3 regions of the Halomonas sp. KM007 genome follow, and region 2 is predicted to be linked to each of the others. Evidence: predicted binding sites of a transcription regulator. Region 2 holds the regulator's gene; each other region holds the start of a gene.
The links. The regulator sigma-54, encoded in region 2, starts transcription at its own class of promoters, with help from an activator protein. The targets are predictions, from matches to a motif close to TGGCACNNNNNTTGCTNT.
Positions count from the first base shown of each region.

Region 1: a site for sigma-54 is predicted at 7,744-7,761, ahead of RVM27_RS09515 (amino acid ABC transporter substrate-binding protein). Genes of this name have one in related genera too.
Region 3: a site for sigma-54 is predicted at 5,687-5,704, ahead of codB (cytosine permease). Genes of this name have one in related genera too.

Region 1 is NZ_CP136131.1:2,013,211-2,022,823, forward strand. It holds partial or broken gene RVM27_RS09480 (methyl-accepting chemotaxis protein) at 1-134, opposite strand, end outside; gene RVM27_RS09485 (methyl-accepting chemotaxis protein) at 260-2,128, opposite strand; gene RVM27_RS09490 (host attachment protein) at 2,231-2,662, opposite strand; gene RVM27_RS09495 (histidine phosphatase family protein) at 2,752-3,339, shown strand; gene RVM27_RS09500 (amino acid ABC transporter ATP-binding protein) at 3,437-4,165, opposite strand; gene RVM27_RS09505 (amino acid ABC transporter permease) at 4,252-5,352, opposite strand; gene RVM27_RS09510 (amino acid ABC transporter permease) at 5,373-6,563, opposite strand; gene RVM27_RS09515 (amino acid ABC transporter substrate-binding protein) at 6,662-7,687, opposite strand; gene RVM27_RS09520 (amino acid ABC transporter substrate-binding protein) at 7,912-8,937, opposite strand; gene ltrA (group II intron reverse transcriptase/maturase) at 9,065-9,613, opposite strand, start outside.
Region 2 is NZ_CP136131.1:465,852-475,464, forward strand. It holds gene RVM27_RS02260 (MlaC/ttg2D family ABC transporter substrate-binding protein) at 1-34, opposite strand, end outside; gene mlaD (outer membrane lipid asymmetry maintenance protein MlaD) at 74-538, opposite strand; gene mlaE (lipid asymmetry maintenance ABC transporter permease subunit MlaE) at 552-1,355, opposite strand; gene RVM27_RS02275 (ABC transporter ATP-binding protein) at 1,356-2,177, opposite strand; gene RVM27_RS02280 (KpsF/GutQ family sugar-phosphate isomerase) at 2,409-3,395, shown strand; gene RVM27_RS02285 (KdsC family phosphatase) at 3,430-3,972, shown strand; gene lptC (LPS export ABC transporter periplasmic protein LptC) at 3,973-4,557, shown strand; gene lptA (lipopolysaccharide transport periplasmic protein LptA) at 4,554-5,060, shown strand; gene lptB (LPS export ABC transporter ATP-binding protein) at 5,084-5,830, shown strand; gene RVM27_RS02305 (RNA polymerase factor sigma-54) at 5,936-7,351, shown strand; gene hpf (ribosome hibernation-promoting factor, HPF/YfiA family) at 7,449-7,757, shown strand; gene ptsN (PTS sugar transporter subunit IIA) at 7,762-8,229, shown strand; gene rapZ (RapZ family nucleotide-binding protein) at 8,299-9,231, shown strand; gene RVM27_RS02325 (HPr family phosphocarrier protein) at 9,257-9,526, shown strand; gene pmbA (metalloprotease PmbA/TldD family protein) at 9,533-9,613, opposite strand, start outside.
Region 3 is NZ_CP136131.1:2,312,566-2,322,178, reverse strand. It holds gene RVM27_RS10945 (CmpA/NrtA family ABC transporter substrate-binding protein) at 1-464, shown strand, start outside; gene ntrB (nitrate ABC transporter permease) at 488-1,339, shown strand; gene RVM27_RS10935 (ABC transporter ATP-binding protein) at 1,356-2,207, shown strand; gene RVM27_RS10930 (amino acid ABC transporter substrate-binding protein) at 2,204-3,127, opposite strand; gene RVM27_RS10925 (amino acid ABC transporter substrate-binding protein) at 3,138-4,037, opposite strand; gene RVM27_RS10920 (GGDEF domain-containing protein) at 4,027-5,469, opposite strand; gene codB (cytosine permease) at 5,751-7,016, shown strand; gene codA (cytosine deaminase) at 7,031-8,284, shown strand; gene RVM27_RS10905 (rhodanese-like domain-containing protein) at 8,306-8,761, opposite strand; gene RVM27_RS10900 (GNAT family N-acetyltransferase) at 8,772-9,221, opposite strand; gene pdxR (MocR-like pyridoxine biosynthesis transcription factor PdxR) at 9,368-9,613, shown strand, end outside.

The DNA.
Region 1 (9,613 bases), 1.5 Mb from region 2:
CTGCGGCGCGAGGCGAGCTTGCGCACTTCATCGGCCACCACGGCAAAGCCGCGCCCGTGTTCGCCAGCCCGCGCTGCTTCTACTGAGGCGTTGAGTGCCAGCAGATTGGTTTGGAAGGCAATGCTGTTCATCAGCAAGAGGCGAAAGAGCGTATCGAGTGCCATCCTTGAACCAGTAGAACAAAGATTCATGGTTAACGCATGACATGGCCGCCACCGCGAGCGCTGCGGCGGCCATGGAGGAGTGGCAGACGAGACGTTTAGAAGGTCTCTGACGTGCGCGGTAAGCGATCCTGCGGCGCTTGCAGCGCGGGTGATGCCGCGTTAGAGAGTTTGAAACTGCTGATCGTGCCGGTCAGGCGATCCGCCTGCTCTTTCAACTGCTCGGCGGCGGTGGTGGACTCTTCCACCATGGCGGCGTTTTCCTGGGTCATCCGGTCAAGCTCGGCCACGGCGATGTTGACCTGTTTGATGCCATCGCTTTGCTCGCTGGTTGCAGCGTTGATCTCTTCCAGTACGTCGGTTACGCGGGTGATGTGGTCCACGATATCCTTCATCGTGCTACCCGCATTGCGTACCAACGAGGTGCCGTTATTCACCTTGGCTTGCGAGTCTTCGATCAGTTTCTGGATATCGTTGGCCGCGTCGCTGCTGCGGCCCGCCAGTTTGCGCACTTCCTCTGCCACGACGGCAAAGCCACGGCCGTGTTCACCTGCGCGGGCAGCCTCGACCGAGGCGTTCAGTGCCAGCAGATTGGTTTGAAAAGCGATGCTGTTCATCAACGTGACAATATCGCCAATCTTGTTAGAGGCGTCGGAAATATCTTCCATGGTGGTGACCACGTTCGACACCACCTGACCACCCTCTTTCGCGACTTCGGTGGCCGCGTGGGAGAGCTTGTTGGCTTCCTGTGCTGAGGCCGCCGTGTGCTGCACGGTGCTGGTGATTTGCTCTACCGATGCGGAGGTTTGCTGCAGGCTAGACGCCGCGTTGTCGGTACGGCGGGAGAGGTCTTGGCCGCCCATGGCAATCTCGTTAGCGGCGTGGTGCACCGATTCGCTGCTGGTGCGCACATCGATTAAGACGTGCTCCATTTTGTTAACAAAGCGGTTAAAGGCGCTAGCGATTTGAGTGACTTCGTCGTTGCCTTCTTCTGGCAGACGCTGGGTGAGGTCGCCCTCGCCGGAGGCGATATTATCCATCGCGTTGCGCACCCCCAGCAGGCGGCGCAACAATAGCGACAGCAGCAGCCCAAATACCACAGCGGTAATGGCTGCAACGATCAATAGGGTAACAATAGATGTAGTGGCAATGGCGCGTAGTCCTGCGGTGGCCTCCGCTTCATCCAGTGCTACGACAAGCTGCCAGTCGCTATTGCCGCCTACAGCACTGCCCATTAGCAGTTTATCGCTGCCTTGCAGAGCTAGCGGCTGTGGGGAGTCTGCCTGCACGATGCGAGTGAGGTCCGAAGGCGTGAGCGCATCGCTTAATACACTTGAAGGCTCCAGCGTCAGCGACTCATCCGGATGGGCAACCAGCGTGCCATCGTTGGTGGTTAGAAAGCCAAAGCTAGACGGTGTGGGGGAAATGCTGGCAACAATATCGATAACGTCAGCAATCGTAATATCGGCCCCAACCACAGCGGCTAGTTCGCCGTTTTGATAGAAGGGGCGAGCGAAGGTAATGATCAGGCCGCCCGTTTGAGCATCGACATACGGGGCGGTGATGATAGTGTCTTGCGCGTTCACCGCGCCTTGATACCAGGGACGCTGGCGTGGGTCATAATCGCTAGGGGGTTGCCAGCCGTCTGAGAAAATTCCCTCTGATGTGGACGGGTAAGCAATGTAAGCGGTCATAAAGTCGCCAGAATCGGCTAATTGTCGCAAGGCTTGTAGCGGCTCTTCGCTACCTGCAGTGTGTTCCATGCTGGCTAACATCGTGTAGCGCGCATTGAACCACTCATCGATGGCCTGTGTGTTTCCATTCACAACAGCGCTTAGGTTGCGATTAACCTGCTCACTATTGTGATGCTTTACAGTCGTGTAACTAGCAATGCCATTCACCGTTAAAGCCAACACAATAGCGATAAGGGCCGCTAGCAAGATACGTAAACGTAGGGAAGAAAACATAGTCGCTCTCGGGATCATCAGGGTTCATGATGGGTATCGGCGAGAGCGACTACGCCTTTAGTAAAAAGCAGGAAAAAAAGTTAGTAAGCGCTAACTGTAGTGTTAACGAAGATCGCTGACCGCGTTCTGAATATCAGCCATGGACGCTTTGCTGAGGTCTTTCGAGAGCGTGTGGGTGACCAGCTTCTGCGTGGGGTTATCGAGCTTCTCTTTGAGCAGCCCCAAGAACTTGGGAGGCGCGACCATGATCAGCTTGTCCATGCTGTTGTCCACCCGCGCAGTGTAGAGTCGCTGGGCGACTTCTTTGGCAAACAGCTCGTTTTCATGTTGGGAGGCCGCGCCTTCCTCGCCGGATGAGCGCGATGACGTTGACGTAGACTCATGAACATCGGCACCGCGGCGGTCCGTGATCAAGTCGCCTTCATGCAGCCTGCCTGCAGCGTGTACCAAGCTCTCCTGCTCGGCGAGGTGAAGTGCATCACGGGTGAAGATACGTGCCCGAGCGGCGTCGGCTACCACGATATAGGTGGTCATTGTCATACGTCCTCCATGTCATTGATTACCCTTTAACCATGGCAACCGTTCCGTGTTTGGTCAAACACGGTTTTCATAGAGAAAAGAGCATGGATATAGACGACTCACGTCATCATTGGCGAAACCGCTATCTGCTGATGCGCCACGGCCATAGCCAGGCTAACGCACAAGGCACCATCATCAGCTCCCCCGAGCGAGGGCTGTTGGCGTATGGGCTGTCGCCGCAGGGCGAGCAGCAGCTGGCAGATACCGTCGCACGGTGGCACTGGCCGGTACCCACACAGGTCGTGCATTCGGACTTTTTACGCACCACGCACACCGCCGCCCGAGTGGCCGCCGCGTTTGGGTTGGAGATGCAAAAAGAGGAGCGCTTGAGGGAGCGCCACTTTGGTGAATTGGAGGGCAAGGCGGATAGCCACTACCCGGAGGTGTGGGCCTTCGATGCCCAGAACGCCGACCACACCCAGTGGCAGGTGGAGCCGGTCAAGCGTGTCGCGGCGCGCATGGTCGCTGCGCTGGAAGCGTTGGAGCAACGCTTTGAGGGTGAAACGGTACTGGTGGTGAGCCACGGTGACCCGTTACAAATTCTGCTCACGGCGCTGGCAGGTAAGCCATTGACCCAGCACCGTGAGCAGCCTGCGCTACTGCCTGCCAGCATTACGCTCGTGGGTGGTTAAGCGCCCGCTTTGGGAGAAATCCAGGCGATCATATCTACCTCCACATCCGCACTGCCCGCAAGCCCGGTCACGCCGATGCAGGTGCGGGTGGGCAGCGTTAATGCCCCAGAATCTGGCTCAAGAAGAGCTGGGTGCGCTCGGACTGCGGGTTATTGAAGAACGGCTCAGGCGCGTTCTCTTCAATGATTTGCCCTTGGTCCATAAAGATCACGCGGTCGGCCACGGTTTTGGCAAAGCCCATCTCGTGGGTGACACAGAGCATGGTCATGCCCTCTTCGGCCAGTTCGATCATGACGTCCAGTACTTCCTTGATCATTTCCGGGTCAAGGGCCGAGGTGGGCTCATCGAACAGCATGACGTCCGGGTGCATGCACAGCGAGCGGGCAATGGCGACCCGCTGCTGCTGACCACCGGAAAGCTGGCCGGGATATTTCTTCGCCTGTTCGGCGATGCGTACCCGCTGCAGGTAGCGCATGGCCTGCTCTTCGGCTTCTTTGCGCGGCTTTTTCTGTACCCACATAGGGGCGATACAGCAGTTCTCCAGCACCGTGAGGTGAGGGAACAGGTTGAAGTGCTGGAACACCATGCCGACGCTACGGCGAACTTGCTCGATGCGCTTGACGTCTTGGGTGAGCGGTACGCCGCCTACCACAATCTCGCCTTTCTGATGCTCTTCCAGGTGGTTGATGCAGCGGATCATGGTGGATTTGCCCGAGCCAGAAGGCCCGCAAATGACGATCCGCTCGCCGCGTTTCACTTCCAAGTAGATATCGCGAAGTACGTGGAAATCGCCGTACCACTTGTTGACGCCGCGCATTTCGACCATCAGATCCGAAGTACCGGTGCCAGGGTTATGGGAAGCTGCTTGTGTCATGTCACTATCCTGCTAAAAAATCGTTGATAAAAGCGGCGTTAACGCCTGTGGCCGGTATGCAGCTTGCGTTCTAGGTACTGACTGTAGCGCGACATGCTGAAACAGAAGATCCAGAACATGAAGGCGGCAAACACGTAACCTTCCAACGAGAAGCCTAACCAGCGCGAGTCGGCCAGTGCCGCTTGCACGATCCCCAAAAGGTCAAAGAGCCCGATAATCATGACCAGGGTGGTGTCTTTAAACAGTGAGATAAACGTATTCACGATGCCTGGAATCATCATCTTCAACGCCTGGGGAAGGATGATCAGCCCCATGCGTTTCCAGTAGGTCATGCCGAGAGCCGCTGCCGCCTCTTCCTGGCCTTTAGGGATGGCCTGTAAGCCGCCACGAATGACCTCGGCCATATAGGCGCTCTGGAACAGCGTTAAGCCGATCAGGGCACGCACTAGGCGGTCAACGCTCATATCGGAGGGCAGGAACAGCGGCAGCATGACCGAGGCCATAAACAGCACGGTGATCAGCGGCACACCGCGCCAGAACTCGATAAACACCACGCAAAAGCTTTTGACGATCGGCATGTTAGAGCGCCGACCCAGGGCCAGCACAATACCGATCGGCAGCGCGCCCACCATGCCCACTGTGGCTAACAGTAGCGTCAGCATCAGGCCACCCCAGCGGTGAGTAGGCACTTGGGGAAGGTCAAAGTAGCCGCCGTAAAGCAGTACGAACGAAATAATGGGGAATGCCACCAGCGCAAAGATGGCCACCCAGCGCTTGAAAGGCAGCTTGGGAATCGCCAGCCAGCCAATCAGCGAAAAGAACATAGCGAACACGATATTGGCGCGCCAGGTCTCCTCGCTGGGGTAAAGGCCGTAAATAAACTGGGATAAACGTGCGTTGATAAATACCCAGCAGGCGCCTTCGCGAGAGCAGTCGTCGCGGGTAGTGCCTACCCAGTCGGCGTTGATAAACGCCCACTGCACGGTCGGTACCACGAGCAGGTAGAGAATATAGAGGCCGACTAAGGTGAAAATAGTATTAATCGGGCCGTTAAACAGGTTGGTGCGCAGCCAAGCAGCAGCCCCAACAGAGCTACTAGGCGCTGGTCGCTGCTCAATCACGGTTTGGTTATGAATCATGTATGGCTCCTCGCCTCAGCCTAGCGTTCAACCAGCGCCACGCGGGCGTTGAACCAGTTCATGAACATCGACACCAGCAGGCTGATCGTCAGATACACCGCCATAGTCATCGCAATGACCTCGATGGCTTGGCCTGTCTGGTTCAGCGTGGTGCCCGCAAACACCGACACGAGGTCCGGATAGCCAATGGCGGTGGCCAGCGACGAGTTCTTGATCAGGTTGAGGTACTGGCTGGTCAGCGGGGGAATAATGACCCGCAACGCTTGAGGAATGATGACGAGGCGCAGCACCAGGTTGCGCGGCAGACTCAGGGCCTGTGCCGCTTCGGTTTGGCCATGAGAAATGGCCTGTATGCCTGAGCGCACGATCTCGGCGATGAACGAGGCGGTGTAGATCGATAGTGCAAACCATAGCGCCAGGAACTCGGGAATCACCGTAATACCGCCGCGGAAGTTAAAGCCACGCAGTTCGGGCATTTCCCAAGTGACGGGCACGCCAGTCACCAACATAACCAACAGCGGCAAGCCAAAAATCAGCGCCAAGGAGATCCAGTAGGCAGGAATTCGCTGCCCCGTGCCTTCCTGGCGGCGCTTCGCCCAAATCACCAGCGCAATGCTGGCCACAATGGCGATCACAAAGGTCACGGGAATCAGCCCAAAGCCCGATTCGAATAGCGGCTCAGGTAGATAAAGCCCGCGTACGTTAAGAAACACGGCCTCGCCGAACGCAAGGCTTTCTCGAGCGCTGGGGAGCGCCCGCAGCACGGCAAAGTACCAAAAGAAAATCTGCAGCAGCAGCGGAATGTTACGAAAGGTTTCGATATACGCGGCGGCTAGCTTGGCGATCAGCCAGTTGGGCGATAGACGAGCGATACCGACGATAAAGCCAATGATGGTGGCGGCAATAACGCCCAACCCACCCACCAGCAGCGTATTCAGCAGGCCCACGAAGAAGGTGCGGCCATAGGTGCTTTGGGAAGAGTAGTCGATCAGACTCTGAACGATCCCGAAGCCTGCGGTGTTGTTAAGAAAACCGAACCCGGTAGTGATCCCGCGAGAGGAAAGGTTGTCTTGAACATTACCGACGATATAGAACAGAAACGCAATAACGGCAGCAATGAGTAAAAACTGAAAGATCAGCGCACGCTTTGCGCGGTCTCGCCAGAACGGAGGCTTTTGGCCAACGGGGCGAGCGTTAGGTCTTACGGACATGGATGGCGTCTCCGCTACACGGAAGGTCAATCAAATGGCCCGCCGATACCCTTGAGTGTTGATGGCAAGGGCCGGCGGGCCGGGGTCAAGCGAGACGCTTAGCGAATCGGCGGTGCGTACTGGAAGCCACCCTGGTTCCACAGAGCGTTGACGCCCCGTTCGATTTCCAACGGTGAACCCATACCTACGTTGCGCTCAAAGCTTTCACCGTAGTTACCTACTTGGCTCAGGATGTTGTAAGCCCAGTCGGCTTCAAGACCCATGCCTTCACCATAGTTGCCGTCCTGACCCAGCAGGCGAGCTACGTCCGGGTTCTCAGAGCTGAGCATCTCTTCAGCGTTCTCGCTGGTCACGCCGTACTCTTCACCGTTGATCATGGCGAACAGCGACCACTTGACGATGTTGAACCACAGGTCGTCACCCTGACGTACCACGGGGCCCAGCGGCTCCTTGGAGATGACGTCGGGCAGAATCATTGCAGAAGCGGGGTCGTCCAGTTGGATGCGCAGTGCGGCCAGCTGAGAGGTGTCAGAGGTTAGTACGTCACAGCGGCCCGCCTGGAAGCCGCCTACCGTTTGCTCAGAGGTATCGAAAACGATGGGGTCGAACTCCATGCCGTTGGCACGGAAGTAGTCCGCCAGGTTCAGCTCGGTAGTGGTGCCTGATTGAATACAAATCGCCGCGCCATCCAGCTCCGAAGCACTGGAAATACCCAGGTCACGAGACACCAAGAAGCCTTGGCCGTCGTAGAAGGTCACCCCGGTGAAGTTTAGGCCTAGCGTGGTGTCACGGGTGGTCGTCCAGGTGGTGTTACGAGAAAGGACATCCACTTCGCCGGACTGCAGCGCGGTGAAACGCTCAACGGCGTTCAGGGAAATGTAGTTAACGGCGTCCGCATCGCCCAGTACGGCGGCGGCCACGGCACGGCATACGTCAACATCGAGACCTTGCCATTCGCCGCTATCGTCCGGCGCGGAAAAACCTGGCAAGCCATCACTAACGCCACACTGTACGGCACCGCGAGAGCGCGTTTCTTCTAATGTGTTCGCTTGCGCGGTAGCGATACCGGCCAGCGTAATTGCACCCGCAGAGGCAAGCAGTACCAGGTGTTTTTTGTTAACCATGTGTGTTCCCCTTCCTCGATTTAGTGTCGTTATGCATGTCGATGCATGCCTAAAAGCTAGCAAGGAAGGTGCCAAAAAAGATATGTCGGCAAATTCAGCGGTTTTCAACGTAAAATCAGCGAATTTAACGAAAGTATTGGTGCAAAAAAGTGCTCCAGCGGCTACGCGATGCTCCGCTTTGGTGCGTAGCCGTTGGTGTGGGCAGGTGGCCGCAGGCTCGTCGGTCAGCGAATCGGCGGGGCGTATTGAATACCGCCGTCTTTCCAGAGCGCGTTTAAGCCTCGTGCAATCTTAAAATCAGAGCCTGTGCCCACGTTACGGTCATAAATGTCCGCGTAATTACCTACCTGCTTGACGACCTGGTAGGCCCAGTCGGCGCTGATGCCCATGGGGCTGCCGAAATCGCCATCCTGGCCCAGCAGGCGCTGTACGTCAGGGTTGTCGCTGTCGAGCTGCTCGTCCACGTTCGCCTGGGTGACTTCCAGCTCTTCGGCATTGAGCATGGCAAACAGCGTCCATTTGACGATATTGAACCACTGGTCGTCGCCCTGGCGCACGGCCGGGCCCAGCGGCTCCTTGGAGATGATCTCGGGCAGCACCACGGCCATGTCGGGGTCGGCCAGCTGCATCCGCTGGGCATAGAGCTGCGAGGCATCGGAGCTCAGCACGTCGCAGCGGCCTGCTTCGAACCCGGCAATCGACTGCTCGGGAGAGTCGAAGACCACGGCATCGTAGGTCATGCCGTGGATTCTGAAGTAGTCGGACAGGTTCAGTTCGCTGGTGGTGCCTGACTGAGTGCAAACAGCCGCCCCATCCAGTTCTTTTGCGCTCTGTACGCCGAGGTCGCTGGCCACCATAAACGCCTGGCCGTCGTAGTAGCTGACGCCAGTGAAGTTCATCCCGAGGGTGGTGTCGCGGCTGGAGGTCCAGGTGGTGGTGCGGGAGAGCACGTCCACTTCGCCAGACTGCAGTGCGGCAAAACGCTCCACCGAGTCTAACGGTACGAAATTGACTTTGCTGGCATCACCTAGCGCGGCAGCGGCAATGGCGCGGCACACATCGGTGTCCAGGCCGCGGTATTGGTCGTTATCGTCCAGCGATGAGAAGCCGGGCTGGGCGGCGTTAACGCCGCAGCGCACGCTGTCGCGCTCTTGAATGGCCTCAAGGGTATCGGCCATGGCCGTGGCAGGTACCCAGAGAGCGGGTGCTAATAGAGTGATTCCCAATCCTAACCAACGCGTTGTAGTCATTTATTATTCCTTAACGTCGAGCGCAGCAACTCCTACGCAATCGGGATAGGGGGGAACCCATAGGTTCCGCCCCTCCCACACCACCCGGCATGCGGGTCCGCACCGGGCGGTTCGAGAAGTTGAGGTTTCACGAGAGTCTCGGCACTCCCAACCGATCGAAGTAGGCAATGGTCAGCACATTATGGATGGCAGAGCGACTGTTATGCCACCAGCGACGACTCAGCGCCGCCACGGATTCCGCAACCCAGGAACTCGCGCCTAAGCGGGTCAGCTCCCGGTAGATCGTCTTGCCCCGTCGCCAGTGCCGGAGGTGGAGCATTCTCAGGCGGCGACGTATCCACTCATCCAGTGATCGCCAGATGCGTGGCGTTTGTGCCAGCCTGAAGTACCCTTTCCAGCCGAGCAGGTAACTGCGGAGCTTCTCCACCACCTGTGCCATGCTGCGACCACCTGCCCCCCGGGTCAGTTGCCTGATCCGGAGCTTGAACGCCTGTAACGCCTTGGCGGATACCGCCCGTCGAACGTCTCCACCCCTCCCTTGCCACAGGGCGTAGCCGAGGAACTGGCGACCGAACACGCTGGCGACTGCACTTTTGGATTCGTTGATCACCAAGCGCAGTTTGTTGTAACACCGGCGTAGCAGGCGCATCACCCGTTCTCCCGCCTTCTCACTGCG
Region 2 (9,613 bases):
CCCACCGGGAAAAAATCACTGTCATTTTCTGCATCGTTACACCTCTATAATCTGGCACCATCACCATTGACGCTTAGTTGCTGACCATATTGGACACGAACTGCTGAATAAGTTCTTCCAACACCAGCGCGGATTGCGTATCGCGAATCGTGTCACCATCCTGTAGCACCTCCGGGGCGCCGCCCACACTCAGACCAATGTACTGCTCGCCCAGCAGCCCCGCCGTCAGAATGGCCGCCGTGGTATCCTGGGAAAGCTGGCCTTCCAGGTCACTGTTCAGGCTCAGTACCACGCGTGCGTCGTACCACTCTCGGTCCAGCTCGATGGCCTCGACACGTCCAACGGTCACGCCCGCCATGGTGACGCGGGCACGCGGCTTGAGGCCGCCGATATTGGAGAAGTTGGCTTCCAGACGGAACGTGTCAGACGCGCCCGAAAGCGTCAAACCGCTGACTCTCAGCCCCAGAAAGACCAGGCCGATGATCCCCGCCAACATGAACAGGCCAACGCCAAACTCCATGGTTTTACTGCGCTTCATGACACCACCCCAGCTATTGAAGGCCGCCGAACATGACGGCGGTTAAAACGAAATCCAGCCCCAGCACCGCCAGCGATGAGTACACCACCGTACGAGTGGTCGCCCGAGAAATGCCTTCGGACGTGGGAATCAGATCATAGCCCTGGAACACGGCGATCCAGGTCACCACCAGGGCAAACACCAGGCTCTTGATCATGCCGTTACCGACATCGTTGATGAACGAGACGCTGGACTGCATGTTGCTCCAGTAAGAGCCTTCGAAAACGCCCAGCCACTCGACGCCCACCAGATAGCCGCCCCAGATACCCACCACACTGAATCCCACGGTGAGAATCGGCAGCGCCACGAACCCGGCCCAAAGCCTCGGGGCCACTACGCGACGCAGCGGGTCGACGCCAATCATTTCCATGCTGGTCAACTGTTCGGTGGCCTTCATCAAACCAATTTCGGCGGTCAACGCCGAACCAGCCCGCCCTGCAAAAAGCAGCGCTGCCACCACCGGCGCCAGCTCCCGCAGCAACGACAGCGCCACCATCTGCCCCAACGCCTGCTCGGCACCAAAGTCCACCAGAATGGTGTAGCCCTGAAGCGCCAGCACCATGCCGATGAACAGCCCGGACACCAGCACGATAGCCAGAGAAAGCACGCCGACAAAATGCATTTGACGAAGCCACAGAGCCCACCCTTCACGGGAGGGCACGCCCACCGCCGACTGCGCCAGAAAAACGGCCGCGCGCCCCAGCGCTTCGACCATCTCGCATCCCTTGCGCCCCAATCGCGTGATGGGCGCTACCCACTGTAAGAGTCTTGACTGCATTTACCCTGCCCCGCTTGCTGGATCGTGACCGAGAATGTCTCGGTAAAGGGTGTTGCCAGGATAGTGAAACGGCACAGGGCCGTCCGGCTCACCATGCATGAACTGACTGACTCTGGGGTCCTCGTTGACATCCAGCGACGCCGGCGTGCCATGCGCCACCACCTGGCCATCGGCGATCAGGTAGAGGTAGTCGGCAATGCTCAAGGTCTCCTTGATGTCATGGGAAACCACTACAGAGGTCAGCGACATGGCCTGGTTCAAGCGCTTGATAAGCTGCACCAGTACGCCCATGGAAATAGGGTCCTGGCCCACAAAGGGCTCATCATAGAGAATCAGCTCCGGGTCCAGCGCCACGGCCCGCGCCAGCGCCACCCGGCGGGCCATGCCCCCCGAAAGCTCGGCGGGCGACAGGTGCCGCGCGCCGCGCAGGCCCACGGCCTGCAGCTTCATCAACACCAGGTCACGAATCATGGTATCGGGCAGGTCGGTATGCACGCGTAGTGGAAAAGCCACGTTCTCGAAGACATCCAGATCGGAAAACAGCGCGCCACTCTGAAACAGCATGCCCATTCGTTTGCGCAGCGCAAACAGCGCCTTGCGAGACAGCCGATGCACATCCTGCCCATCAATCAGCACGCGCCCCCGATCAGGCACCAGCTGCCCACCGATCAATTTCAACAGGGTGGTCTTGCCGGTTCCGCTGGGCCCCATGATAGCAGTGACTTTGCCACGCGGAATGCTCATGCTCACGCCACGAAAGATATCGTGGTCGCCGCGGGAAAAGTACACATCTTCCACCTGGATAAAGGGCATATCCGTCATGGGCATCACACCCCTCGCTTGCTCGCCAGTGCAGGCCTTTCAGGCCCACCCCGGCGGTTTAAAAAACAGTGTTTTCGAAATATTATCGAACATCGTATCCTAACGCTACCCACAGGAACAGCCACGCGCACCTTGCCTGCTGGCCACGGCCTGCCAGTGGTTTGGCTAAAAGCCGCCGCAAGATGTTATTCTTGAAGGCTATCAACCGTGATGACGAGAACGAGACCGACCATGCCCCAGCCCCCCACCCCACCCAGCTCACTGCGTGAAAGCGCACTGCGGACACTGCAGATAGAGCAAGCCGCGATTGGCGGCCTGCAAGCCAAGCTGGACGAGAGCTTCGACCGCGCCTGCCAGCTGATCCTGGCTTGCAAGGGTCGTGTGGTGGTGACCGGCATGGGCAAATCCGGCCATATCGCCGGCAAGCTGGCAGCCACCCTGGCCAGTACCGGCACGCCCGCGTTCTTCGTTCACCCCGGTGAAGCCAGCCACGGCGACCTCGGCATGATTACCCGGGGCGATGTGGTGCTGGCCCTGTCGAACTCAGGTGAAACCGCCGAAGTCACCGCCCTGCTACCGCTGCTCAAACGCCTGGGAACCCCCTTGATCAGCATGACGGGGCGCCCGGACTCCACCCTGGCACGCCATGCCGAGGCCCACCTGGACAGCGGCGTCGAGCGAGAAGCCTGCCCACTGGATCTGGCCCCCACCAGCTCGACGACGGCAGCGCTTGCGCTGGGTGACGCGCTGGCCGTCGCACTGCTGGAAGCACGTGGCTTCACAGCCGAAGACTTCGCCCTGTCACACCCCGGCGGCAGCCTGGGCAAACGCCTGCTGCTAAGGGTACGCGACCTGATGCACGACGGCGCGCGGCTGCCTCGGGTGGCGCTGGGCAGCCCGCTGCGCGATGCTCTGCTGGAAATTACGCGCCAGGGGCTCGGCTTTACCTGTGTCATCGACAATGAGGGTCGGCTGGCCGGGGTCTATACCGACGGCGACCTGCGCCGCACGCTGGACCAGTTTCACGACCTGCGTGACGTCAAGGTAGACGACGTCATGACGCGGCCCGGCAAACGCATCGGCCCCGACGTCCTGGCAGCCGAAGCCGTGCGTATAATGGAAGATAGTCGTATCACGGCGCTGGCCGTGGTCGATGAACAGCAGCGCCCGATTGGCGCGCTGCACATGCATGACCTGCTGGCAAGCGGCGTTATCTAACCCATGATCCAATGATGGATGATACGGAGGCTCTATGGCCCTACCTGACGCACTTTTAGATCGTATACGCCGTGTAAAACTGCTGGCCCTGGACGTAGACGGCGTACTGACCGATGGTCGCCTTTACTTCCAGGCCGACGGCGTCGAAATCAAGGCCTTTCATACCCAGGATGGCCACGGCTTGAAGCTGCTCAAGCGCGTCGGCATCCATGTCGCGCTGATTACCGGCCGTGACTCGCCCATGGTGAGCCAGCGCGCCGCAGCGCTGGGCATCAGCCATGTTCATCAAGGCTGTGAAGACAAGCTCGCCACCCTGCGTGGGCTCTGCCAGCGGCTCGGTATCACCCTGGAGCAGGTCGCCTTCTGCGGCGATGACCTCCCGGACCTGGCGCCGATCAAACGCTCGGGCATCGGCATCACCGTCCCCAACGCACCGGACTACATGCATACCCACGCCGACTGGATTACCGACCGTCTGGGCGGACATGGCGCCGTTCGCGAAATTTGCGACACGCTGCTGACCAGCCAGGGGCACTGGGACGCCGTGCTCGACACTTACCTACACGGCTCCACCTGAATGGGCATCAGGGTGAAAAAGCGCGTCTGGCTGACGGGGCTGGTCATCACCCTGGGGGGACTGCTGGTTTGGCTGGACCCCCGCGCGCCCCAGCAGCGCGAGGTAGATCCTGAGGCTCAGGCTCAGGAGCCCGGACACGTGCTGGAGAATGCCGAGATCACTCTGTTTGGTGAAGATGGCACTCTGCAACAGTCGCTGGTCGCGCCGCGACTGGTACATACCCCGCAAGCGGCGATGACCAACGTCACGTCACCGCGCGCCACGCTGTTCGATAGTGAACAGCGTGAGTGGTTGGCGGTTGCCGATACCGGTACCCTGAACACGGACACCCAGGCGCTGACGCTGGCCGGATCGGCACGGCTATTGGCACCAGACGAAGGCTGGCAGCTGGATACCGACCTGCTGCATTATGATGGCCTGGCACGTCATGCCTGGAGCGATACCCCCGTAGTGCTGCAGCAGCCGCCCCAACGTATCGAGGCATCCCGTATGGATGTCTGGCTGGACGATAGTCGTGTCAGCTTGATCAATAACGTGCGCGGCGTGCATCCGCCCGCCCCCCACTCTTCTCAGGAGTCGCCATGAACGCCCTGCTTCGTACGGCACTGCTCGCCCTTGCCGTTCCCATGGTAGTCGTAGGCGCGCTGCCTGCTACTGCTCAACAACAAGCCCCTATCGAAGTAGAGGCCGACCGCCTGGACTTGGACCAGCGCGCGGGCACGGCGGTTTACTCTGGCAATGTCGATATTCGTCAGGGTGAAATGCAGCTGCGGGGAGAGCGTGTCGAAATTCACCGCAACCAGGCCGGCGAACTCTCCCGGGCCGTCGCCACGGGCGAGCGTGCCTACCTGCGCAATCAACTGGAAGACCAGACGACGCCCATGGAAGGCTGGGCGCGCCGCATCGTCTACCACGTGTCCGAACGCCGCGTCGAGCTCATCGACCAAGCCGAACTGACCCAGCAAGGGGATCGTTTCCAGGGGGGACGGCTCGAATACTTCATCGACCGCGGGGTGGTGCAAGCGCGCTCTGATGTCAGCGGCAGTTCGCCACAGCGCATCCGCATGACCCTGCAGCCCGAACAATAGCGAGAGGACGCCCCGTGACAGCGATGACCCCCGACACCGCAGCGGTCAAGACACTCCATGCACAGCATCTGGCCAAGAGCTACAAACGCCGCCGCGTGGTCAAGGATATCAATCTGGAAATTGCCCAGGGCAGCGTGGTGGGCCTGCTGGGCCCTAACGGCGCGGGCAAGACCACCTCGTTCTACATGATCGTCGGCCTGGTGAAATCCGATGCTGGCAAGGTGGGCATCGACGATCTCGACCTGACCCGGGCGCCCATGCATGAACGCGCGCTGGCGGGTATCGGCTACCTGCCCCAGGAAGCATCGATCTTTCGCAAGCTGTCGGTGGCCGACAACATCATGGCCATTCTGGAAACGCGCCGGGAGCTGGACCGCAATAGCCGAGAAGCGAAGCTCGAATCCCTGCTGGAAGACTTCCACATCACCCATATTCGCGACAACCTGGGCATGAGCCTGTCGGGCGGCGAGCGGCGACGGGTGGAAATTGCCCGCTCGCTGGCCACCGAGCCCGCCTTCATTCTACTGGACGAACCTTTTGCTGGCGTCGACCCCATTTCCGTGGGCGATATCAAGTCGATCATACGCGCGCTCAAGAAGCGCCATATTGGCGTGCTGATTACCGACCACAACGTGCGTGAAACCCTGGATATCTGCGATATTGCCTATATTGTTGGCGACGGACACATCATAGCCAGTGGAAACCCCCAGGAAATTCTCAATAACCAGAAGGTGCGCGACGTCTACCTGGGCGCCGACTTCCGCCTTTAAATAATGGCCCACGAAGACATTTTATTTAGTGGCATGCTTATTGCACTTGCACCAAACGGAGAGTCGCTCTAGGGTGGAGCTTTCTGATTAACGAGTGGTTCTCAGATGGTCATGAAAGCTTCTCTTCAACTGCGCATCGGCACACAGCTGACCATGACACCTCAGCTGCAGCAGGCCATTGCGCTGCTTCAGCTATCGACGCTGGACCTTCGTCAAGAAATTCAGCAGGCGCTGGATGCCAACCCCATGCTCGAACAGGAGGATGAGTTTGGCGAACAGGCGGTCAGCGAGCCTCAGGAAGCCGAGTGGGCAGACAGCATTCCCAACGAGCTCTCCGTGGACAGCGACTGGTCCGACACCTACCAGGACATGGGCAGCGCGGGCGGCAGTAGCGAAGGCCCGGACTTCGAGCGCCAGGCGGCCGGGCAGAGCCTTCACGGGCACTTGCTCTGGCAACTGGCCATGACCGACTTCTCTGCGCGTGAGCAAGCCATTGCCGAGAGCCTCATCGATGCGCTGGATGCCAACGGCTATCTGACCCAGCCGCTCAACGACATCCGCGAGGGGCTCAAGGCGCAGGGCCACGATGGCCTGAGCCAACGCGAGGTCGAAAACACCTTGCTGCGCCTGCAGCAGTTCGAGCCTACTGGCGTGTTCGCCCGTGACCTGCGCGAGTGCCTGATGCTGCAGCTGGCCGCGCTACCCGAAGACACTCCGCTGTTGATGCCCGCCAAGCGTCTGGTACGCCAGTTTCTCGAAGCGCTGGGCAAGGACGACATGCGCCTGCTGAAACGACGCCTGAGCCTCGATGACGAGCAGCTGGACGATGTCATTCGTTTAATCCGCAGCCTTGACCCTCGCCCCGGAAGCGCCTACGGCGTCACCGACGACAGCTATGTGACGCCGGACCTGGTGGTACGTCACGATCACGAGGGCTGGCATCTGGAACTCAACCCGGAAGCGCTGCCTCGGCTACGTATCCAGCCCGACTACGCCAGCCTGATCAAGCGCGCCGACAAGAGCCAGGACAACCAGTTTTTGAAAGAGCACCTCCAGGAGGCTCGCTGGCTGATCAAGAGCCTGTCGAGCCGCAACGACACGCTGCTGCGCGTGGGGCGCGAGATCATTGCCCGCCAGATAGGCTTCCTCGAGCAGGGTGAAGAGGCCATGAAACCGCTGATTCTGGCCGATATCGCCGAAGCGGTGGAGATGCATGAGTCGACCATCTCGCGGGTCACTACCCAGAAATACATTCATACCCCGCGCGGGGTGTTCGAGCTCAAGTACTTCTTCTCCAGCCAAGTCAGCGGCCAGGAAGGTGGCGACAGCCATTCCAGCACGGCCATTCGAGCACGCATCAAGAAACTGATTCAGGACGAGCCTCCGGGCAAGCCACTCTCCGACAGCCGTCTGGTCACCCTGCTGGAAGCGGGCGGCATCACCGTGGCCCGCCGCACCGTGGCCAAGTACCGTGAGTCGATGGGTATACCTTCGTCGAGTGAGCGCCGTCGTTTACGCTAGTTAAACGCTCTCGCCCAACAAACTCTCGACGAGGGCTTTGCAATGGCCCAAAAAGGGTTACAATCGAAGTACAGTCCGATGGATAAGGAGCACGTCAATGCAAGTAAACATCACTGGTCATCACGTTGAACTGACTGACGCCTTGCGTGACTACGTAAACGAAAAGCTGGAACGCGTTGAACGTCACTACGACAACATCACGACCGTCCAGGTCACCTTATCTGTTGAAAAGGAGCGCCAGCAAGCCGCCTGCACCCTGCACGCAGCAGGAGCCGACCTTCATGCCGAAGCGCTGGACAACGACATGTACGCAGCCATTGACGCCCTGGCGGACAAAATCGACCGTCAGCTCGTAAAACACAAGGAAAAAGCACAAGCCCGCGCCCAAGGCGCTGGCGTGCGTTAACCCGATGATGTTGGAAACCATTCTCCCCCCGGAGCGCGTGCTGTACGACGTGCCCGGGGGCAGCAAAAAAAGGGTGCTGGAGTTTTTCAGCACCTTTATCGCTCAAAACACGCCCAGCCTGGATAGCCAGGAAGTCTTCAGTCGATTGATTGGCCGTGAACGGCTGGGCAGTACCGGCATCGGCAATGGCGTGGCCATTCCCCACGCACGCAGTCCTCACTGCAGCACGCCGATTGCTGGGTTTCTCAAGCTGGCCGAACCCGTCGACTTCGATGCCATCGATGGTGACCCCGTCGATCTGGTGTTCGTGCTGCTGGTACCCGAAGAAGCCGATGATACGCATTTGGCGCTATTGGGTCAGGTCGCCACGATCATGAACGACGCAGCCACACGCCAGCAATTGCGCAATGTCAGCAGCCAGCGTGAACTGCTGACGCTGTTGACCGACAAGATTCGCGAGCAGGCTGCCTAGCGCAGCCTTTGCCGGGCAGCAAGGCCGACGGTAACCCTCTATTCCTTCTCAAGCCAAGAGAGATGCGCTATGCAGCTGGTGATCATTAGCGGCCGTTCAGGGTCCGGTAAGTCCATCGCCCTACAGGCGCTGGAAGATCTTGGCTATTACGCCATCGACAACCTGCCTGCCATGCTGCTGGGCTCGCTGGTCGATGAACTGCGTCAACAGGGCGGACGTACTCATTTGGCCGTCAGCATCGATGCGCGCAACTTGCCTACTGCACTGGAACAGTTGCCTGCTCTGCTGGAAGAACTACGCCAGCGTCAGATCCGTTTTCAGGTCATCTACCTGACCACGGACGCGCGCATTCTGCTGGAGCGCTACTCGGCCACCCGTCGGCGCCACCCGCTGACCCGGGATAGCGACATGACCCTGGAAGAGGCCATCAACAAAGAAGAAGAAACCCTGCTCGAGATTCGGGACCTGGCTGACCTGCTGATCGACACGTCGCGTCTTTCGGTACACGACCTACGCCGCCGCATCACCGATCAGGTTGCTCATCAGCGGCGTGACCAGTTGACCCTGACGTTCGAATCTTTCGGCTACAAACGGGGCGTACCCATGGATGCCGATATCGTGTTCGACGTGCGCTGCCTGCCCAACCCCTACTGGGACCCCAGCTTGCGGCAGTTCACCGGACGCGACGCCAATATCAAGGCCTTCTTGAGAGGCTACCCCATCGTCGATGACATGCGTGACGATATTCATGCCTGGCTGGAGAAATGGCTACCTGCTTACCAAAGCAGTCAGCGCAGCTATATGACCGTGGCCATTGGCTGTACCGGCGGACAGCATCGCTCTGTCTACATGGTCGAGCAACTGGCGCAATCGCTGGTCAAGCGCACTGGCGCTATTCAGCTCAGACACCGGGAATTGGGCTTGCAGTACACGCTGAGCGAATTACCCGCTACCGTCGATGCCGCTTCTTCCACCCCTCCCAGCGACACGAAGTCGCCCTGATATCACTCGGCAAAAAGGAATCAGAGTGCCTGAAAGAACCTTAACGCTGACCAACCAACGCGGCCTTCATGCCCGCGCCGCCACCAAACTGGTCAAGTGCGGCCAGCAGTTTTCAGCCCGCATCCACGTGTACAAACAGCAGCAAAAGGCCGATGCGGCCAACATCATGTCGCTGCTGATGCTGGCGGCCCCCTGCGGCACGTCACTCACCATCACCGCAGAAGGTGAAGACGCCGACCAGGCCCTGGATGCCATTCAGGCCCTGTTCGACGCACGTTTCGACGAGGATCAGTAACCCTCGTTAGCTGCCCGCCACCGTCATGGCATCCACCAGCCAGCTGCCGGTATGAATGCTGCCACGCGTATCGGTATCATCGCCAAT
Region 3 (9,613 bases), 1.8 Mb from region 2:
CCATCATGGAAGCGCAAATATGGTGCGAAGACCCGGCAAACCACGAGGAGATGGCCCAGATCTGCTCACGCCGCCGCTGGATTCATGCGCCTTATGCCGACCTCATCGACCGTATTCAGGGCAACTTCGATTACGGCACCGGGCGCGTCGTGGAAAACCATCCGCACATGATGCGCTACTGGGACAAGCACGCCTCCTACCCCTTCAAGAGCCACGACCTGTGGTTCCTGACCGAGAACAAGCGCTGGGGCTACTTGCCGCAGGACTTCGACAGCGCGGCCCTGATCGAGCAGGTCAACCGCGAAGACCTGTGGCGAGAAGCCGCTCACGCCCTCGGCGTGGCCTCGGCAGACATTCCGGACTCCACCTCTCGCGGCGTCGAAACGCTGTTCGACGGCAAGGTCTTCGATCCGGAAAACCCGCAAGCCTACCTCGATAGCCTGGAGATCAAGGCGCTGGCCTGAGCCAGGCAGCCTGGGAGAACCTCATGACGACTTCATCAAGAGCGAATACGCTATCTACCCCCATGCCAGGCGTGCACCCTGTGCTGCTACGCCTGCGCGATACCCTGGTCAAGAACGTGCTGCCGCCGGTGGTCGTGCTGGCCATTCTGATCGGCCTGTGGGAAGCGCTGTGCTCCCATCCTGGCGCGGCGCTGCCGCCGCCCTCGCAGGTGCTCAACGATACCTGGGAGCTGATCATTCATCCCTTCTACGACTACGGCGGCAACGACAAGGGCATGGGCTGGCAGATTCTGGCCAGCCTGGAACGCGTGGCCTATGGCTACCTGCTGGCGGTGGTGGTAGGTATCAGCCTGGGCGTGCTGGTGGGCCAATCGACCTGGGCCCTGCGTGGCCTCGACCCCGTGTTTCAGGTGCTGCGCACCGTGCCTCCGCTGGCCTGGCTGCCGATTTCACTGGCCGGGTTTCAGGACAGCACTCCTTCGGCCATTTTCGTGATTTTCATCACCGCCATCTGGCCCATCATCATCAACACCTCGGTGGGGGTGCGTAATATCCCCGAGGATTACCGCAACGTGGCCCGCGTGATTCGCCTCAACGGCATGGAGTATTTCACCCGTATCATGCTGCCCGCCGCCGCACCCTATATCTTCTCGGGCCTGCGCATTGGAGTAGGGCTTTCCTGGCTGGCCATCGTGGCCGCCGAGATGCTGATTGGCGGCGTGGGCATCGGCTTTTTCATCTGGGACGCCTGGAATGCCTCCATGCTCAGCGACATCGTGCTGGCACTCATCTATGTGGGCATCGTGGGCTTCATTCTTGACCGCATCGTGGCCTTCATCGGCCAGTGCGTGACCCGTGGCACCACCCAAAGCTAACCCAGGAGATTGGATCATGGCTTCACACTATTTAAGCGTCGAGCAGGTGGACATGACCTTTGCCACCAAAGGTGCCACTACCAACGTGCTCAAGGAGATCGACCTGGGCGTCGCCAAAGGTGAGTACATCTCGATCATTGGCCATTCGGGCTGCGGCAAGTCGACCCTGCTCAACATCATCGCCGGGCTCACCTCCTCGACCTCTGGCGCGGTCATCCTGGATGGCAAGGAGGTCAATGCGCCAGGCCCCGACCGCAGCGTGGTCTTCCAAAACCACTCGTTACTGCCTTGGCTCACGGTGTACGAAAACGTGGCGCTGGCGGTGAACAAGACCTTTGCCCGCCGCAAGACCAAGGCCGAACGCCACGCCTGGATCCTCAAGAATCTGGACATGGTCGGTATGTCCCATGCCCTCGACAAACGCCCGTCGGAGATTTCCGGCGGCATGAAGCAGCGGGTAGGGATCGCCCGCGCTCTGGCCATGGAGCCCAAGGTACTGCTGCTGGATGAGCCGTTTGGCGCCCTGGATGCGCTGACACGCGCCCACCTGCAAGAAGAGGTGATGCGCATTCAGGACGAGCTGGGGAATACCGTCATCATGATCACCCACGATGTGGATGAGGCCGTGCTGCTGTCTGATCGTATCGTGATGCTGACCAACGGCCCCTCGGCGCGCATTGGCGAAATTCTCGACATCGACCTGCCGCGCCCCCGCAACCGTATCGCGCTGGCCGACGACCCCCGCTACAACCGCTACCGCCAGGAAGTGCTGCGCTTCCTGTACGAAAAGCAGCGCAAGGTAGAGCACCTGGCCGAACGACGCGAGAAAGCCCCCAGTACTGCCACGGCTAAAAAAGCCCGCGCCTAGTCCTGTAAAACAGCCTGAGGGGTGATCTGAGGGAAGGCCTGGGGATTGGCAAAGTGGTTTTTCAGCGTTTCGCTCAGCGGCACGTTCAGAGCAAGTTCCTTGCCGGGCAATGGCTGCAGGAACCACCGCTCGTAAAGCGCCAGCATCTCATCGCTTTGATAGATCTGGCGCAGCGCCTGGTTCACCTGCTCGACAAAAGCGTCATCGCCTCGGCGCATCAGCAGTCCCAGCGGCTCCTCCGCCGTTATCGCCTCTTCCGACAGGCGATAGGCCGCAGGGTTGCCGGTTTCTGCCATCATCGTGCTCAGCAGAATGTCATCCATGGCAAACGCCGCCACCCGCTCATGGGTGACCAGGTCAAAAGCCTCCTGAAGCGTTTCCATCGGCACTACCGACAGGTTCAAACGCTGCTCGCGGTTGGCCAGATTGATCTGCCCCACGTTCACCGTTCCCCGCGCCACACTGACGCTGCGCCCCGCCAGATCCTGCAACGTGGCAAACCCATGTTTGGCCAGCGCAACATAGCGCACGGAGACGAAAAAGTGGCTCAGCGAAAAATCCGCACTACGGCGGCGCTCTGCCGTATTCGTACTGGCATTGCATTCGATATCGATCACACCGCTGTTCAATAATTGAACCCGGTTACCCGGGGTACGGAAGACGTATTCGATCTCCAGGTGGGGAAGTGCCAGTTGCTGCTGTAAATGCTCCGCCACCCGCTGACACAGCTCGATGGAATACCCCACCACGCGGCCCTGATCATCCGCATAGGAAAAAGGCGCCGTATCGCCATAGCCAACTCGCAGCGTGCCGGTTTCCCTGAGGCGTTTCAAGGTGTCGATCTCGGCAGCGAACGCCAACGCACTGGCGCCCAAGGAGGCCATCAACCCCACCCACCAGCGCCTGTATCTTCGTGACATGACTCACTCCTTACTCAGCGAATGCTTCCGGGTGTGCCAGAACGGCCTCCAGCTGAGGGCTCATGGGTAGCCCCACCACCTGCTGGTCGGGCGGAATGGGAGACAAGAACCACTTCTCATAAAGCGCCAGCATGTCGCCACTCTGATAGAGCGCGCGTAACGCTTCATTGACCCAGGCTAAAAATTCGGGGTCGTCACGGCGCAACATCAGGCCATACGGTTCGGGGTCACTCAGCGCTTCCGACGAGATATGAAAGCGCTCGGGAGAGGCATCGGACGCCACCAGGCCCGCCAGCAAGATATCGTCCATCACGAACGCAGACGCCTGCTCGGCAGCTACCATGGTGAACGCTTCGTCGTGGGAGCGACTTAGCATGACCGAGATATTGAGGCTTTGCTCCCGGTTCATGGCATTGAGCTGCTCGATATTGAGCGTCCCTGTGGTCGATACGACGCTGCGCCCTGTCAGGTCTTCGATGCGATCCAGCGCATTCTTCGCCAGCGACACATAGCGGGTAGTACTGAAGTAATGGGGGTAGGAAAATGCTGCCTGCCGACGCCGCTCTGCGGTATTGGTCGTCACACCACACTCAAGGTCGATATCGCCCTTGCTCAGCAGGATGAAGCGGTTGGCGGGCGTCACCGGCACGAAGGTGACTGCCAGCGCAGGCCCACCCAGCCGAGCGCTGATGCTGTCGACCACTGCTTGGCAAATATCGATGGAGTAGCCGATGGGCCGCCCTTCCACCACGTAGGAGAACGGCTCCTCGTGTTCTCGGTGCCCAATCAGAATGGTGTGATCCTGCTGAATACGCGCAAGCGTCGGGCCTGTCTGGGCACTGGCCGTGCCCATGGCCAGCAGCAGCAAGCCCATCAACGCGATATACCGCCCGATCACGCTACACGTCATGGCTGGCTCCCATGGTCATGCCGCTACTGAACACCTGATAACGCCCTCGACCCATGGCCTTGGCGGCGTAAAGCGCCACATCGGCACTGCGCAACAGCGTATGGCTGCTTTCGCCATCCCGTGGGGCCAGGGCAATCCCGATGCTGACACCGATCTGGACGCGCTCTCCCTGCAGGTCAAAGGGTTCGCGCAGCGCAGCGACCAGCCGCCCTGCCCGCACACTGGCTTCGTCCAGCGCATGGTGGTGAACAGGCTGGAGAATCGCGAACTCATCGCCTCCCAGGCGCGCCACCAGCTCACGCTCGGCCAACAGCCGCTGTACCCGTCGGCTGGCCTGGACCAGCAGTTCATCCCCGGCGGCATGCCCTAACGTATCGTTGACGGCCTTGAAGCGATCCAGGTCAAAAATCATCACATTGAAGCGCTCGCCTCCCGACAGCTGCGCGACGGCGACCTGCAAGGCCTCGTTGAACTGAACACGGTTAGGCAGCTTGGTCAGCGCATCGTGGTGCGCCAGGTGCTGGAACTTGAGCGCCTCCTCCTTGACCTCAAGCAGCAGCTCGCGCTCGACGACTTTTTTGCGTAACGCTTCAATGGCCTGGGCCATACAGCCAATCTCATCCTGGCGCTGTGTGTAGGGCGTTGCCTGCTCGGTTCGGTTATGGGAAATATGCGTCAACGCCTTGATCAGACGCGGCACGGGCTTGAACAGCTGATGCATCAGCAGGCTCAACAGCAAGGCCGTGGCCAACAGCACGATGCCCAGTGAGGCGACGACTTTCAGCAGAAGCTCGCGGTGCACCTGGTACAGCGTCGCCTTGGTGCCAATGGTGGCAACCGACACCCCCCATAACTCCCCCTGAGGAGACACGATGGGCAATGCGCTGATGAAGTGCTCCTGTTCGCCAAGCCGGGCAAAGCCCACGTACAGCTCACTGCCAGAAGCAGCCAGCGACAGCTCTGGGACGTGGGGGAGTTCGAGCGTGGTCTCTTCACCGTGGTGGGCATCGGCGACCATGGCGAAGCCGCCATCTGGCAAACGTGAAAACAGCCAGACGTTGTGGCGCGTTTGCGCACTCGCCAGCGCCAACACATCCACGGGGCTGAACCCCGTGCTGAGCACCGAGTCTTCATCACCAATGGGCTGTTCGGACACCAGGTGCGTCACTTGGCCTGAGAGGTCCGTGCGTACCGCGACATTCGTGTAGATACGCCGAATCGTGGCGCTCACGATCTGGGCATTCACCAGCGCTTCCCGGGCCCACTGTTCGCGTGCACTGCGCTCCACGATGGCAAAGCCCAGCAAGGCCCCCATGGAGTAGGCAAAGACTACCCCCAGCACCATGAATACCGCCACTTTACCGACCAGCGTCCGGTACCAGGGCAACCGGACGGCTGGCGACGGTGGCTCTTCCGAGCTTGATGGTTTCATATTGGCCGACTCCCCCTCAGCCACGTCTTGCCACATCGCCCATTGCTGATCATCGATCCTGTCAATGGCACGTTAGCGCCACGCCATGCAGAGCGCTCGTTACCTTGTGGTGCGCGTGCGCGCTCGTTATTCCTGTCTTCTTTTCGCAAACTACCATTAAAGACGCGCACGAGTAGCTAAAAATTTAAACGTTTCTTGTTACCTGACCACGCCTGATTGGCATGCGGCTTGCTGCATCTTTCTTGACCATGACACGCGACGACGTATCGAAGGGGAAAAAGATGCACCATTCAGACTACCCACTTAGCGAAGTACCCCTCCAAGCTCGGAAAGGGCTACTCTCTACCTCAGCGGTACTGCTTGGCTTTACCTTTTTCACCGCCACCATGTGGGCGGGTGGCTCCCTGGGCCAAGCCTTCCCGATTGGCCAGTTACTGTGGATTATCGTGGCAGGCAACCTGCTACTGGGTATCTACGCAGCAACGCTGGCTTATATCGCCTGCCAGAGCGGCCTGAATGCCGTCCTGATGGGGCGGTTCTGCTTCGGCGAAAAAGGCAGCAAACTCTCTGACATTATCCTCGGCTTCACCCAGATTGGTTGGTACGCCTGGGGAACCGCCACGATAGCCCTGGTGCTGGTACGCACCACGGGGATGCCTGAATGGCTGGAAATCCCCTTGATGGTGCTGTTTGGCTTTGGATTCTGCGTGACCGCCATGATCGGCTATCGAGGCATGGACTGGCTGTCGCGCTTCGCCGTACCCGCCATGATGCTCTTCATCCTGGTCAGCCTGTTCACCGGGCTGGTCGATGTGCGCGGCTTTGCAGGATTAAGCCAGCAAACGCCAACGGAAAGTATGAGTGTCGCAGCGGCGATCACCGTGATTATCGGTACCTTCATCAGCGGTGGCACCCAGGCGACCAACTGGAGTCGCTTTGCCAGGACGCCGAAAGTTGCGGTGATCGCAACGCTGGGCGCTTTTTTCATTGGCAATGGATTGATGGTGCTGACCGGTGCCTTGGGCACGATGATTTACCAGCAGGCAGATATCGTCGATGTTCTCATTGCCCAAGGCTTTCTCTCCCTCGCGGTATTGATGCTGTTCCTGAACATATGGACGACCCAGGACAACACGATTTACAACTTCGCCGTGGCGGGATGCAACTTGCTGCGCACCGAAAAGCGCCGCTTGGTCACCGTCAGCGGCGCCGCCATTGGTACCGTGCTGGCGGTAGGTGGCATGTACAACCTGCTCATTCCATTTCTGGTGCTGCTCGGCACGTTTATCCCTCCCATGGGCGGGGTGATCATGGCTGATTTTTGGCTCAAGCACCGAGGCCGCTACCCTGCTTTGGCCTCTGCGCAGCTACCCGATTTCAATCGGCGCGGCCTCGCCGCCTATGCCATTGGTGCCGGGGCTGCCTATTTTTCTCCGTTACTACCGCCGCTGGTGGGTGTCGTAGTCGCGGCAGGCAGCTACGCCGTGCTGCTACGTCTGAAGCACGCTACGCTGGGTGATAGCTTCCCATCGACAGCCAAACAATAAGTGAGCACCTGTTTATGAACATGCAGATCATCAATGCCCGCCTTCGCCAGCGTCCTGGGCTTTATCGGCTGGATATCGAGAACGGCGTCTTCACCGCAATCACCGCTCAGGATGCGCCGCAAACGGCAGGCGAAGGCCAGAGGGATGCGGGCGGCAAACTGCTGTGTGCGCCGTTTATCGAGCCGCATATCCACCTGGATGCGGCCCTGACCGCTGGCGAGCCTCACTGGAACCAGAGCGGCACGCTGTTCGAGGGCATCGAACGCTGGGGAGAGCGTAAGCCGTTGCTCGACGAGGCGGACATTCGGGAGCGCGTACTGAAGACCCTCAACCTGTTGATCGGCAACGGCGTGCAGTTCGTGCGCACTCATGCCGACACCAGCGACCCCAGCCTGGTAGGCCTGAAAACCCTTTGCACACTGCGAGACGAGCTGAAGGACAAAATCGACATTCAGGTGGTGGCCTTTCCACAGGATGGCCTGCTCTCTTACCCTGGCGGCGACAAGCTCATGGAAGAGGCGCTGGAGTTTGGCGCCGATGTGGTAGGCGGCATTCCTCACTTCGAGTACACGCGAGAGTTGGGCGTGGCGTCCATGAAGCGCGTCATCGAGCTGGCCATCAAGTACGACCGCCTGGTGGATGTACACTGCGACGAAATCGATGATCCCAACTCGCGGTTTCTCGAAGTGCTCGCCTGTGAGGCACTGTTTCATGAGCTGGGCAGCCGCGTGACCGCCAGCCACACCACCGCCATGCACTCCTACGACAACGCCTACTGTTCGAAACTGTTTCTGCTGCTCAAGCGTTCGGGCATCAACTTCATTTCCTGCCCCACGGAGAGCATCCACCTGCAAGGGCGCTTCGACACCTACCCCAAACGGCGCGGCGTGACACGCGTCAAGGAACTCAACGAAGCCGGTATCAACGTCTGTTTTGCCGAAGACTCCATCTTCGACCCCTGGTACTCGCTGGGCAACGGCAAGCTGCTGCGAACGCTGGATTTTGGCCTGCATATCTGCCAGATGATGGGCTATCAGGACTTCAGCCAGGCGCTGTCGCTGATCACCGACAACAGCGCCCGCACGCTCAACATCGAGGCACGTTACGGTATCGAGGTAGGCAAACCCGCCAGCTTCAACCTGCTGGATGGAGAAGACGACTACAGCGTGCTACGCAACCAGGGTGACGTACTGCTCTCCGTCCGCCACGGTGACATCATCATGCAGCGGGAGCCCGCACGCATCGTGACGCCACCGTGGCTTGGTTAGGGCTTGCGGATTCGAGCAGGCTCAGCAACCGCACTCGTTGAGCCCCGAGGCGTCCAGACTGCCGCGCTGCGCCCCGGTTTGCACCGGATGCTGGTCACGTCGCCAAAAGTCCAGACCTCCCAGCAGCTCTTTTACCTGTAGCCCTGCGCTGGCCAGCTTCCAGGCCGCTTTGGTAGAGCCGTTACACCCAATCCCATCGCAATAGGTGATGTAGACGCGCTGCTTATCCAACTCCGCCAAGCGCTCGGGAGTCATTTCCTTGTGGGGAAGGCTGATGGCGCCAGGGATGTGCCCGGCACAGTAGTGTTCGAAGCTACGCGCATCGATCACCACGATGTCGTTGATGCCTGCGGCCAAATCCTGCGCCACGTCCCAGGCATCCGTGTGGTAGCAAAGCTTGTCATGCATGGCCGATGCCATGCGGTCAGGTGGCGCGGGTGGAAATGCCAGCACCACTGACATGGGGGGTGTGGTCATCGTTGCCTCCTTACTTCACATCCAGTAGATAGCCATAAAACGCCGTATTGCGCTGCCAGCCCAGTGACTCGTAAAGCGCCTGGGCGCGCTGATTCTCTACCTGTGTCATGAGGATCAAGCGTGCGACTCCATGCTCCTGGGCCAGCCTGGCGGCGGCTTCCATCAACGCTCTGCCGGTGCCTTGCGTGCGCGACGCTGGCTGCACGAAGAGGTCATTGAGCGTCCACCGAGCATTCAGCCCCACGGTGGAAACACCCGGATAGAGCTGCACGAACCCCGTCAGTGAGCCGTCGCTCGCCTCACTGACGAGAATGTAGGAGTCGCCCAACCCCATCCGCAATTCGAGAAACCTCCGTGCAGCCGGCAAGTCGCTGGGCTGTTGGTAAAATTGGCGATAGCCATCGAGCAGCTCACTCAAGGGAGCCAGGTCATCAAACACCGCTGGACGAATCTGGGTCATGTCATTGCCTCGATAGTCATGGAGTAATGCCCCAGTCTGCCGCTATAGTGGTTCCTTAAAAAGAGCCACTTTGCACCCTTTCAGGAGAACCAGTGAAACAGAGCGCCAGCGACAGTGACTGGATCATCGACGCATTGGCCTTGCGCATGCATCAACACGCAACGCGATCGCTCAGTCAGCGGCTATACCATCCGCTCAAGGAATGGGTACGCCAGGGCAAACTCACGGCGGGCCAGCGGCTGCCTTCGTCACGTCACATGTCGGATGCGCTGGGCGTCAGCCGCAATACCGTCCTCGCGGCAACGGACAGGCTGCTGGCCGAGGGGCTGCTGGTGGCACGCCAAGGGGCGGGGCTTTACGTAGCGCAGTTGCCTCGCGTGCTGGATACCGAG